4 regions of the Staphylococcus dromedarii genome follow, and region 1 is predicted to be linked to each of the others. Evidence: predicted binding sites of a transcription regulator. Region 1 holds the regulator's gene; each other region holds the start of a gene.
The links. The regulator Rex, encoded in region 1, represses fermentation and respiration genes when NADH is low (regulators of the CRP and FNR family bind a similar motif). The targets are predictions, from matches to a motif close to TTGTGAAATATTTCACAA.

Region 1 (3,210 bases):
TTAAAAATTGAACGATGTGTGCAGATGGTGTTGTAATACCAAGTCCACCATCACGACCTGTTGAACCACTCATTGGCCAAGCAATCATCGCGATAAGACCTATTGCAATCGCCGCAACAAATGGATGATAACGACGTTCAAATAATAAATGACGTACACCAGTATAACGTTGTTTTAATTTTGGTACAGCAATTGTAGGTTTTGGTTTACGCAATGTTTTAACCACTACAAATACTGTGATTGCAACAAGAAGTACTAACCATACCCAATAAGGGATACCTGTAGAAGTAGACATATCTGCATTTGCTACTGTTGTACTTTGTAAACTGTCATTCAACGGTGCTAAAACACCAAATTTGGTAATCGCTGCAAATAAGGCATAGAAACCTAATGCGATCCAGCTACCGATTAGACCTTCACCAGCACGATAATAAGTACCCGTTGCACAACCACCAGCTAAAATAATACCAATCCCAAAGATAAATGACCCAACGATTGTTCCTACAATTGGGAATGATCCATTATCAATTGTAATCAAACCTGCTGATTGTAATGCAAAAATGCCGACTGCTTGAATTGATATTGCAATGAGTAAGGCATAAAACATTTTATTATTTTTTGTACATACATGTCACGGAATCCACCTGTTAAGCAAAAACGTGTACGCTGCATCACAAACCCTAATAATGATCCAACTATTAAACCACTAATAATAGTCCAAAGCATTCCGTCAACCTCCTATTTCCGATTAATAATATAAGAATTGTAAAGAATATAATATGAAAATGCAAGAGATTGTGTAAAATTGTACATTTTTCTATTACATATCGATGGAAATAACAAAAGGCATGATCAATCTGTACAATTTCAGTGTTCAAGAAGTAGAATTCTCAACAGAACTGGGAACATAAAGTTTTCGTCGTGTCCCTGTAAAAGTAATTAGATATGTAGTAGATGTAGACACATATCAATCAACTACTACACCATTTAGGAATTCTTTTTATTTCCTGCTCTGATTTTACTGGAATTCTAACCACTCCTTTCATAATCTCATCCTTAAAAAAGCATAAAAAAAACCTCAAAATTCAAGTTTCTGAATTTTGATGGCTATTTTCTTACATATTCAATGATCTATGTTGAATGCATTATGCCTTAGAATGCATTATGCCTTAATTGTTGAATTGTAATTTTTCATAAAGAATAATAACGATTGAAGCTCTACGCCTAAGTCAATTTGATGTACTTGAACACTCTTTGGTACTTGTACACGTTTTGGTGTAAAGTTAAGAATCCCTTTGATACCAGCTTCGACAAGTTGGTCTGTGACTGCTTGTGCAGCTGATTCTGGTGTGGCGATAATTACGACTTCAAGCTTTTCTTTCTTAATAATATCTGTCATGTCTGACATTGGTTTAACAACGACGTTACCAACCGTTTCACCGATTACTTCTGGACGTATATCAAATGCTTCTGTAATTGTCATATCATCATGGATGGAAAAGTTATAAGTGATCAATGCATGTCCGAGGTTACCGACACCTACAATGCCAATGTGGATCTCTTCTGCATCACTTAATTCTGATTTGAAGAAGTCTAGAAGGTTGTCAATGTTATAGCCATATCCCTTTTTGCCGAGTTCACCAAAATACGAAAAGTCACGTCTAATCGTAGCTGAATCAATATTCAATCCTTCACTGATTGCTTTTGAATTCACACGATTTTCACCTTTAGCTTTTAACGTGTTTACAAAACGATAATATAAAGGTAAGCGTTTCAAGGTTGCTCTTGGAATTTTCACCGTTTCTTTAGCCATTACACAGTCCTCCAAAAATATTTCTAAAAACACATGTGATACATTTCACAGTATAACAGTATTATTATAACTGACTTTGTCTCAGAAAGAAACATTTACATTTTGATAGGCAAATAATTTATTGTACAATATATGTTAATGAAAGGAGCATCCTCACATGATATTAATGCAACTCAGTCAAATTTCGAAGTCCTTTGATGGTGAGACCATTTTTGACGATGTAAACTTTGAAGTCAAAACAGGTGAACGCATTGGCATTGTCGGCCGTAATGGTGCTGGTAAGTCAACATTAATGAAAATCATTGCTGGTGTGGAATCATATGAAAGTGGCCACATTTCAAAAATTAAAAACTTAAAAATGGGTTATCTCACTCAACAAATGACACTCAATACACAAAACACAGTGTTTGATGAGATGTTACAACCATTTGAGCATCTCAAACAATTGGGTGAGAAGATGCAAGTAGAGACAGATTGGCTTGCACAACACGCGGATCGCTATGATACGGATGCTTATCAAGAACATATGAATCGTTACGAAACCATTTCGAATGAATTTGAAAAACTAGGCGGCTATGACTATGAGCGTAAAATAAAAACGGTGCTGAACGGCCTGCATTTTACAGAATCAGATTATAATCGCCCTGTTAATGACTTTAGTGGTGGGCAAAAAACACGTCTGTCACTGGCACAAATGTTGTTACGTGAGCCTGATTTATTGTTACTTGATGAGCCGACAAACCATCTGGATATGGAGACGACTGCATGGTTGGAAGACTATTTAAAGTTTTTCAAAGGTGCTATTGTGATCATTTCGCATGACCGTTACTTCTTAGATAAAATCGTGACACAAATTTATGATGTTTCTTTAGGTGAAGTAAAACATTATGTTGGAAATTATGCAAAGTTTATTGCCCAGCGTGACCAATACTACCAAAAGCGATTAGCAGAATATGAACGTCAACAAGATGAGATTAAACGTTTAGAAACATTTGTTAAGAAAAATATCACACGTGCTTCTACAAGTGGCATGGCAAAAAGCCGACGTAAGGTTCTAGAAAAAATGACACGTATTGAAAAACCAATGCTAGACGCAAGAAGTGCTGATATCCGATTTGATTTTGATCGTAATACAGGTAACGATGTCATGCACATCCGTCAACTTGAAGTCGGTTACGGATCACCGATTACGCGCCCTATTAACATCGAAGTGTCAAAAGGCGATCATATCGCTGTCATTGGGCCAAATGGTATCGGGAAGTCCACGCTAATCAAAACATTAGCTGGCCGCTTAGATGCCATTTCAGGAGAAGTGATTCCTGGTGCAAACTTAAAAATTGGATACTATGATCAAAAACAAGCAGAATTCCAATCAAATAAAACCATTTTAGATTATG
Region 2 (3,210 bases), 210 kb from region 1:
ATTACCAGCTACTACCTTATTAGCACCTAAAGAAGGTCCTACCTTTTTAGCTGATGCATTGAGAAAAGCATTATTTGATAATGCGATGAAAAAATCTTTGAATAAGCTCATTTCTATTCCTCCCATTACTTTGTTTTGCTAATTAATAATAGTGTATCACGAACAATAATGTGATGAAAACGTTTTTATAATGAATTTTTACAACAAAATAGTTCAAGCGCAAATATGGCGGGTAATTAATTTTTTTATAAAGTGATTTGCGAAATTAAATAATCGTATTTTTTGTAGGTAAGATTTGGTTTTATTAGCATTTCTATGATTGTACAAGCTATAATGAAATGTAAAGTGTTAAGTAAGAAAGGTTAGATATGATATGTGGAAATGGGAAACAGTTAGTGAAGTAAAAGGTGTCGTTGTGATTGTTCACAATATTTTAGAACATACAGGACGATATGCATATGTGATTACACACTTAAGAAGAAACGGTTATCACGTGATTATGGGTGACTTACCAGGTCAAGGTCAAACATCACGAATGAATAAAGGACAAGTTGAAAGTTTTGAATTATATCATGAATCAGTTTTAGAGTGGCTGAAAATTGCTGAAGGCTACAATCTTCCTATATTTATGATTGGCGTAGGTTTGGGTGGTTTAATATCTATGAATTTACTTGAAAAAGTAGAATTAGATATTGAAGGGCTTGTATTAATTTCTCCACTTTTAGCATTTCAAAATAATGCACGCACACGTAAAAATATTTTAGCTTCAAATGTTGGTGACGTATCGAAGTCAGCGAAATTTGATTTAGGGTTTGATGTAACGGATTTAACATCAAATAAAGAAGTACAAGAAGAAACATTAAATGATGCCTTGATGCTGAAAAAAGTGAGTTATCATTGGTACCAAGAAGTCATTAAAAATATGAAAGAAACAACAGATCATATTAAAGAAATGAAAACTGTCCCACTTTGCTTGATGTACGGAACTGAGGATCGTGTGACTGATATTCATGTGACACGTCAAATCGTATCTGTGTGCGATCATGAAGAATTATACTTTAAGGCATGGCAAGGTCTTGCGCATGAAGTCCATAATGAACCAGAACGTGAAGCGGTGATGCGCTATATTTTGAGCTTTTTAAACAATCGTGTGTTTACTGCAGGATTTGTAGTAGAAGATGAAAATACATTGACATAAGTTTTAATAATAAAGAAATAGTGCTAACGCTAGATAGTTTTATAAAACGATAGGTAAATGCTAATGTTAAATCGATTTTTTCAGGAGTTTTAAGTTATAAATTAATTACTGGAACTATTGGTACTGATGGAATTATAATTCGAATTTGAGGTGAAACAATATTTAAAAAAAACTTTGAGTTTAGTCTTAAACTCTCAATTAATATTTATTACACTCAATGTTATAATATCTTTAGTATACTACTTATTTGAATATATAATAGGCGCTGAGATTACTTGGTTATCTATTATACTTAATATTTTACTTTTTATCATCTTGAAAAGTTTAATTTTATATAGAAATAGTAGAGTTGTATTTACTTTTTCTATATTATATTCAATATTAGTGAGTATGATTTACTTTTTATTGAATATAATTATAAATATAAAATAGAGGAGGAATAACTTTGACATTTGGAAACTATCAAATAGACTCATTTTGGTTGGTAATGATATTAGGTTTTTTAATTGGATCAATTTTCCTACCTATTTTATTACCAGTTGTAATTGGGTTATTAATATTTGGTTTAGAAAAAAAAGAGTTGAACTTTAATATTTAACGTTTTTCTTGTAAATATCTACTAATTTCAACAATTAAGTGACACTACTATTTTAAAATTATTTATGAATATTTGATTCTGCTTGAACTTCAAGTTGAAGCGTGATAAATTATATATGTGAAATGCTTCACATATATTTCGAGATTAATAATTTTAAAATAGATAGATTGGAGAGAATCTTCATGGCGAAAAAAGGTAATAAAGTAGTATTAGTAGGGAACGGTGCAGTAGGTGCAAGCTATGCATTCACAATGGTGAGTCAAGGTGTAGCAGACGAATTAGTAATTATTGATATTAACGAAGACAAAGTACTTGGTGATGTACTTGACTTAAGTCACGGGGCACCTTATGCAATGTCTCCTGTAAAAGTTAAAGCGGGCCAATACTCTGACTGTGGCGATGCAGATTTAATTGTCATCTGTGCTGGTGCACCACAAAAAGTTGGTGAAACACGTTTAGACTTAGTTGAAAAGAACGCTAAAATTTATAAAGGTATCATCACACCAATTATGGAAAGTGGATTTGACGGTATCTTCTTAATTGCTGCAAATCCAGTAGACGTTTTAACTTACGTTACTTTAAAATACTCAGGTTTACCAAAACACAAAGTCATTGGTTCAGGTACAATCTTAGATACAGCACGTTTCAAACACTTATTAAGTGAAGTATTCGATGTTGCACCATCAAGTGTACACGCAAATATTATTGGTGAGCATGGTGACTCAGAAGTACCAGTATGGTCAAGTGCAACAATCGCAGGTCAACCACTATATGATTTATTAAAAAATGATCCAGAAAAAGAACATCTTATTGAAGATATCTATGTAAATACACGTGACGCAGCTTACGATATCATTAAAGCAAAAGGTGCTACTTACTATGGTGTAGCAATGGGCTTAATGCATATTTCTAAAGCAATTTTACGTAACCAAAATGTAGTATTAACTGTTTCTAGTTACTTAGAAGGTGAGTACGGTGTAGAAGGTGTTTATACTGGTGTGCCAACTGTTGTTAATGGAGAAGGTGCAGTTCGTATTATCGAAACACCATTAAATGAAGAAGAACAAGCTAAATTTGAAAAATCTTCTAAGATTCTTAAAGATATGCAAGATTCAATTAGCCACTTATTCTAATAGTGACACGATTGAAAGGCACACTCCTATATTGGGTGTGTCTTTTTTTATTTAAATGAGTGTTTTTTGAAATATATTATAATGATGATTGACTGTGAATGTAAGTGTAAAAACAACTTAAAATATACAAAAGAACTCTAGGTGTATTTTTGATGTTACATCATACAATTTAAAAATAAATTTTAAATTGAACTATGTTATTTTGTTTTGATGAAAATTTGACGGGTATATAATTAGTGATGAATATGTATTGTAGATGGGAGAATTATTGATGGAAGACA
Region 3 (3,210 bases), 240 kb from region 1:
TCGTGCCGGCTTGGATGTTATCGTAAATACCAATCAAATGACAGAAACAGGCGATTTTAGTGAACTGCCACTGACAGATAAAGATACAGACTTAACAACACTTATTGAACGTTATTTTGAAGGGAAAAGACTATGAATTTTGAACAACTCATGTTTTTTATTGTCATACCGTTATGTTTTATTGCTGGTAACTTAGTGATTGCACCGAGAAGACAACGCCATATTCCAATGCGTATACATGTATTGTCATGTGTCGTTGGCTTAGTTATTTATGCGATTGGCATGATTATTTTATATCAATTCTTCTTATAAAAATAACCGGTCCTAACAAGTTTGAATTTCTTGTTAGGACCAGTTTTGTATTATGTCAAAAAGAATAGTGCTGCTACAATTAAGATGACAAGCATGGCATCAATGCCCACCATTAATTTGACGCGTGGGTTGACGTTGCCTGCTTTGTTTGACTTATATAGCACATAGGCATTTGGAATGAAGCTAATGATTAATAGGATAATCAGAATAATAGCAAGTGTTGACATCTTATCGCACTCCTTTGATACGGCCATACAGGTAGCCTACGATTAAAGCAATGGCAATACCGACTAACGTACAAATAATCGGCTGTTCTAACTTTGTACCAATTAATGCACCGAGTGCGACGCCAATCACTAATGGCACACCGTATTGGATACGACGCTCTTCAGAATCAAGTAAAGTGAATGTGAGCATATAGAGTACGCCGAATATTATTGCGACAAGTAAAGATTTAATAATAATCATACTGAGTGGTGCGGTATGAGACATGAAATTGACAACAAAAAAGATGATGCCAAGAAAGAGTGAAATAACCAGTGCTTTATGTGTATGTTTCATGATGGCCTCCATCTATTAAATAATTATAGCCAGTATAACATACATGTTTAAAAGCTACTTATTAAGTCGTTGTATCTTATTAGCCTTTTTAATTGTCTCAAATTGGCCGTGATCATTAAGATAAGCATAAAATAAGCCAATGATAAGCCCACCGCCAATATAGTTCCCGACAAACGCTGCTACAATATTTTTCAACATGCCTATCACATGTACAGCAGAGAAATCATAAAATAATTGACCGACAAATAGCGTGGCATTATATACAACGTGTTCAAAGCCCATAAAAGCAAAAATTGTGACACCAAACATCATGACAAACATTTTGGCATAAACATCATCAATTTGCATGGCAATGACAAGTGCAATATTGATAAAGAAGTTCGCAAAGATAGCGCGAACAAGGATATTTTGAAAGTTATATACTTCTGTTTTGGTGTGTATCATTTGATTCAACATCGCAACCATATCTGCCGACATCACATCACTACAGCGTAATATAGCGAAGAAGATAAACGCCCCGGCAATATTACCGAAAAAGCAAAGCATAAATATTTTTAATACACGCATTGGCTGTATTAAATGATAATAAAGTCCTACCGTAAAATACATAAAATTACTGGTAAGCAGTTCGGAGTTTGTGAATAAGATCAGAACAAGTGCAAAGCTAAATGTAATTGAACCAATCATATTGACAACACCTAAAGGAACGTCAGGTGCAAATGTTGTTTTAACCATGAGTACAAATACGGAGATAATGCTAATAATAAAACCCGCCATCATCGCACGCATTAAGTAGCGCTTCATATAGAAGCTGTGTAGTACATCTTTCTTTTGAATGGTTTCGATAATATTTGAAACCCACTTACGACCATAAAATATCGTATCCCATTTAATATTCGTATCATTCATACGACAAATTTCCTTTCCATTTGTAATAAAGACTAGTATAACTTGTTGAAATCATTATGTGAATATGTTCACATAATATTTTATGGCGATAAAATGACATTTATATTTTATGTGCAGATGAATAATAATAATGATTATATGATATTGAAATGATGTTGAAAATTTTCACGATGTAGAAAAATTATATATTAATAGAATTTATATCGAGATAAAAACACTTTTCAAAAACCTTTGAAAACGCTGTCATATCAACGTTTTGAAAATTAGTAGACTAATAGAAAATTCCAAAACTATATAGAAATATCTTATAAATAAGCTGAAAATATTATTATAGAAGTGACAACAAAAAATTTTGAGTATGAGGAAAAAATGACAATTTCAAAATACGCTTTATACATTAATAAAATATAGTATAATAACGATGAAAAGTTTACATACTTTTAAAAATCAGGGGTTTCAAGGAGAGGGTAGATTGTCATGGAAGATAATCAATTACACAGAGGGTTAAGCTCTCGTCAAATTCAAATGATTGCGCTTGGGGGCACAATCGGTGTTGGTTTGTTTATGGGAGCATCAAGCACAATTGCTTGGACCGGACCATCCGTTATCTTTGCATACTTATTAGCAGGGCTATTTTTATTCTTAGTCATGCGTGCAATGGGTGAGATGGTTTACTTATATCCTACTACAGGATCATTTGCGAACTATGCGACAGATTATTTACATCCAGTTGCAGGCTACATTACAGCTTGGGCAAACATCTTTCAATGGATCGTTGTAGGGATGTCAGAAGTGATTGCCGTTGGTGCATATATGCAGTTCTGGTGGCCAGAATTACCAACATGGATTCCAGGTATTATCGTAATCGTAACTTTAGCAGCGGCGAATATGATTTCTGTTAAAGCATTTGGTGAATTTGAATTCTGGTTCGCTATGATCAAGATTGTAACAATTATCTTGATGATTATTGCAGGATTTGGACTTATTTTCTTTGGTATTGGTAATGGCGGAGAGCCAATTGGACTTGGTAACTTAACTGAGCATGGTGGCTTTTTACCAAACGGCTGGTTAGGCTTTTTCTTTGCATTATCAATTGTTATCGGTTCATATCAGGGTGTTGAACTGATTGGTATTACAGCAGGTGAAACAAAAGATCCACAAAAGAATATTAAAAAGGCTGTCAACGGGGTTATTTGGCGTATTTTAATCTTCTATATTGGTGCGATCTTTGTTATTGTGACTGTATATCCATGGAATGACTTGCAAGATCTTGGTTCACCATTTGTTGCGACATTTGCAAAAGTGGGTATTACAATTGCAGCAGGTTTAATCAACTTTGTTGTTATTACAGCAGCAATGTCTGGATGTAACTCAGGTATCTTTAGTTCAAGTCGTATGATTTATACATTGGCACAACACGGACAATTG
Region 4 (3,210 bases), 950 kb from region 1:
ATGCACAGTGTTTGTATCCAACTTCTTTAACAATTGGAACAATCGGTGTGAAGTCATCAATGTTTACTGCAGCAGCAAGCACTGATTGAGCTAAGGCTGTTGATTGAAAACCTTTTTTCTGGTTTGTTTGGTTAAACATATTGCGTAGTTCAGGGTGTTGATTGAACATTCTATTGTAGAATCGTGATGTGATTTCTGTTCCTTTTTCTTTTAATACGGGAACTGTTTCTAAAATAATCCCTTTTTCTTCTTGTGTTAACACTAGAATCACTCCTTAAAGGTATTTACTATATATTATTCACTTGTTTATGCTCAGCGTAAACAAAAACGCATTGCATTTGCAAGCGAGATAATAAGCGTTTACAAAATTTTAAAACTTATAAGTCTATAGTAGGATTCCATCTTATCTGAAAAAATGTATAATAGACAATGTCAGTACATACAGAATGGAGGACCACACAGAATATGAATAAATTACTTCAATCATTATCAGCAATTGGTGTTTCAGCAACACTCGTTACACCAAATCTTAGTGTGGAAGCAACATCCAACACAGTACCATCTATAAAGGGAACAGAAGATACTATTATTGAAGTGGGTAAGACATATAACCCATTGGCTGGTGTTACTGCGTACGACAAAGAAGATGGTGACTTAACCGATAAAATAAAGGTAAATGGTCATTTTGATACGTCTAAAAAAGGGACATATCAACTTGAATACCAAGTCACAGATTCTGATGGTGCCATTGAAACATCGTCACGTGTGATCAAAGTTGTCGATGCACCACAATAAGTTAGGTTAAAGGCTGATAATCGCTAGTCTGAAAAGGCTTACATTATTCAGTCTTTCTTTAACTATAACATTAAGCTGCCTGACTAGTAACTATTTTACAAATCCCATCGTGTACAAGATATAAGTAAATTCCCTACATCTATCTATTAAATACCCTCTTTTTATTGATAAACATTTTCAATTAGCACCTTTTAGAAAGCGTTTCCAATCCTTATCCCACTTTGAATTGACTACATTTTATGTTCTAAATCACATTTTTAGGTGTTTCACAAAATGTACACATATTTTTCGAAAAACTCTCATCCCACGCTACGCCTAGACTGACAAGGTCTTTAGTATTTTTTATTTGCTAAAATAACAAAAAGCCTCTTGTAAATATTGCATATTATTTTAAAATTGGATGTAAGCCCTACAATAGTACAATTAGGAGGTTAAAAAAGTGTCAAAATTAAAGTCTTTGCTTCTAACGTTTGGAACACTGTTACTATTAACAGGCTGTTCTAATATGGAAGTCTTAAACCCAAAAGGGCCACAAGCAAGTGAATTGAGATTCTTGATTATCTACTCAATTATCTTCATGGTTGGCATTGTTGCGGTTGTATGTATCCTTTTTGCTGTTTTCACATGGAAGTATCGTTATGAGAAAACAACAGAATCAGGAAAAGTACACCACAACGCATTACTTGAAACAGTATGGTTTATCATTCCTGTATTCATTTTAGTTGCATTAATGATTCCTACTGTTAAATCACTTTACGATTTTGAGGAGCCACCAAAATCTGAAGACGACCCAATCGTTGTCTACGCAGTGAGCGGTGGTTACAAATGGTTCTTCGCATATCCTGAGGAAAAAATTGAAACAGTGAACCATTTAACAATTCCTACTAATCGTCCAATTACGTTCAAGCTTCAAGCGATGGACACAATGACAAGTTTCTGGATTCCACAACTTCACGGTCAAAAATATGCGATGACTGGAATGACAATGGAATGGACGATGCAAGCAGATGAGGAAGGTACTTACCGTGGACGTAACTCTAACTTCAATGGTGAAGGTTTCTCACGCCATACTTTCCAAGTTAACGCAGTAAGTCAAGAAAAATACGATGAATGGGTGAAAAAAGCGCAATCAGAGAAAGTCATCGATCAAGATACTTTCGACAAACAACTTTTACCTATCACGGAAAATGAACAGTTAACATTCAGCGGTACGCATATGGCATTCGTAGACCCGGCTGCAGATCCGGAATACATTTTCCATGCATACAAACGCTTCAACTTTGTTCAGAAGGACTTAAACTTCACACATGATCAAACAACAGGTGTTTTAAGCGAACCGAACAAACCAGCACGTAAAGTGACGGTTACGAATGAAAACTACCCACGCCATGGTATGAAACCTGCCATCCTTAAGAACGATGAAAAGTATGACAATGAGTTCAAGAAGGATGAAGAACATACAATTGATGAAATGGAATCAATTCAAAAAGGTGCCAAAGATGCAGAGGCACACAAAAATCATAAAAGTGGAGGTGGACATTAATGATGAACTTTCCATGGGATGAGCTTCTCGTACGTGGTAACTGGATGATTACCATGGCTCAAATTAGTGCACCATTCTTAGTAATTGGTGTCATTGCCGCAATTACGTACTTTAAGCTTTGGGGATATTTATACAAGGAATGGTTCATGTCAGTCGACCACAAGAAGATTGGTTTAATGTACCTAATCTGTGCCGTGTTAATGTTTGTTCGTGGTGGTATTGATGCGATCCTACTACGTATCCAATTAACAATTCCGGACAACCCATTCTTAGACTCAAATCACTATAACGAAATCTTTTCAACGCACGGTGTAATCATGATCATCTTCATGGCGATGCCACTTGTAATTGGTTTAATGAACATCATTGTTCCATTACAAATCGGTGCACGTGACGTTGCATTCCCAGTACTTAACAATATTAGTTTCTGGTTATTTGTAGCAGGTATGTTATTATTCAACCTTTCATTTATTGTTGGTGGATCTCCTGCTGCAGGTTGGACAAACTATGCGCCATTAGCTGGTGAGTTTAGTCCAGGACCTGGTGTGAACTATTACCTAGTCGCAATCCAAATTTCAGGTATTGGTACACTTATTACAGGTATCAACTTCTTTGTAACAATTATGAGATTAAAATCTCCAAGTATGAAATTTATGCAAATGCCAATGTTTGTTGTGACAACATTTATCACAATGTTAATCATCTTATTAGCATTCCCACCACTTACAGTAGCACTTGCATTAATGACTACTGATAGAATTTTCGATACAGCGTTCTTTACAGTAGCTAATGGTGGTATGCCAATGCTTTGGGCAAACTTCTTCTGGGTATGGGGGCACCCTGAGGTATACATTCTTGTTCTTCCAGCATTC

Region 2: a site for Rex is predicted at 1,912-1,929, ahead of MUA88_RS06915 (L-lactate dehydrogenase). Genes of this name have one in related genera too.
Region 3: a site for Rex is predicted at 1,839-1,856, ahead of MUA88_RS09415 (formate/nitrite transporter family protein). Genes of this name have one in related genera too.
Region 4: a site for Rex is predicted at 1,050-1,067, ahead of qoxA (cytochrome aa3 quinol oxidase subunit II). Genes of this name have one in related genera too.

The regions. Positions count from the first base shown of each region.
Region 1 covers NZ_CP094718.1:1,631,620-1,634,829, forward strand. The annotation lists partial or broken gene MUA88_RS08110 (YeeE/YedE family protein) at 1-726, opposite strand, end outside; gene MUA88_RS08115 (redox-sensing transcriptional repressor Rex) at 1,163-1,813, opposite strand; gene abc-f (ribosomal protection-like ABC-F family protein) at 1,971-3,210, shown strand, end outside.
Region 2 covers NZ_CP094718.1:1,420,041-1,423,250, reverse strand. The annotation lists gene MUA88_RS06930 (proline dehydrogenase family protein) at 1-111, opposite strand, end outside; gene MUA88_RS06925 (alpha/beta fold hydrolase) at 374-1,198, shown strand; gene MUA88_RS06920 (hypothetical protein) at 1,644-1,796, shown strand; gene MUA88_RS06915 (L-lactate dehydrogenase) at 1,979-2,929, shown strand; gene MUA88_RS06910 (transcriptional regulator, SarA/Rot family) at 3,201-3,210, shown strand, end outside.
Region 3 covers NZ_CP094718.1:1,873,299-1,876,508, reverse strand. The annotation lists gene MUA88_RS09435 (HAD family hydrolase) at 1-136, shown strand, start outside; gene MUA88_RS09430 (hypothetical protein) at 133-312, shown strand; gene MUA88_RS09425 (hypothetical protein) at 363-539, opposite strand; gene MUA88_RS09420 (hypothetical protein) at 541-873, opposite strand; gene MUA88_RS09415 (formate/nitrite transporter family protein) at 928-1,782, opposite strand; gene MUA88_RS09410 (amino acid permease) at 2,260-3,210, shown strand, end outside.
Region 4 covers NZ_CP094718.1:684,576-687,785, forward strand. The annotation lists gene MUA88_RS03360 (globin domain-containing protein) at 1-262, opposite strand, end outside; gene MUA88_RS03365 (immunoglobulin-like domain-containing protein) at 466-795, shown strand; gene qoxA (cytochrome aa3 quinol oxidase subunit II) at 1,235-2,338, shown strand; gene qoxB (cytochrome aa3 quinol oxidase subunit I) at 2,341-3,210, shown strand, end outside.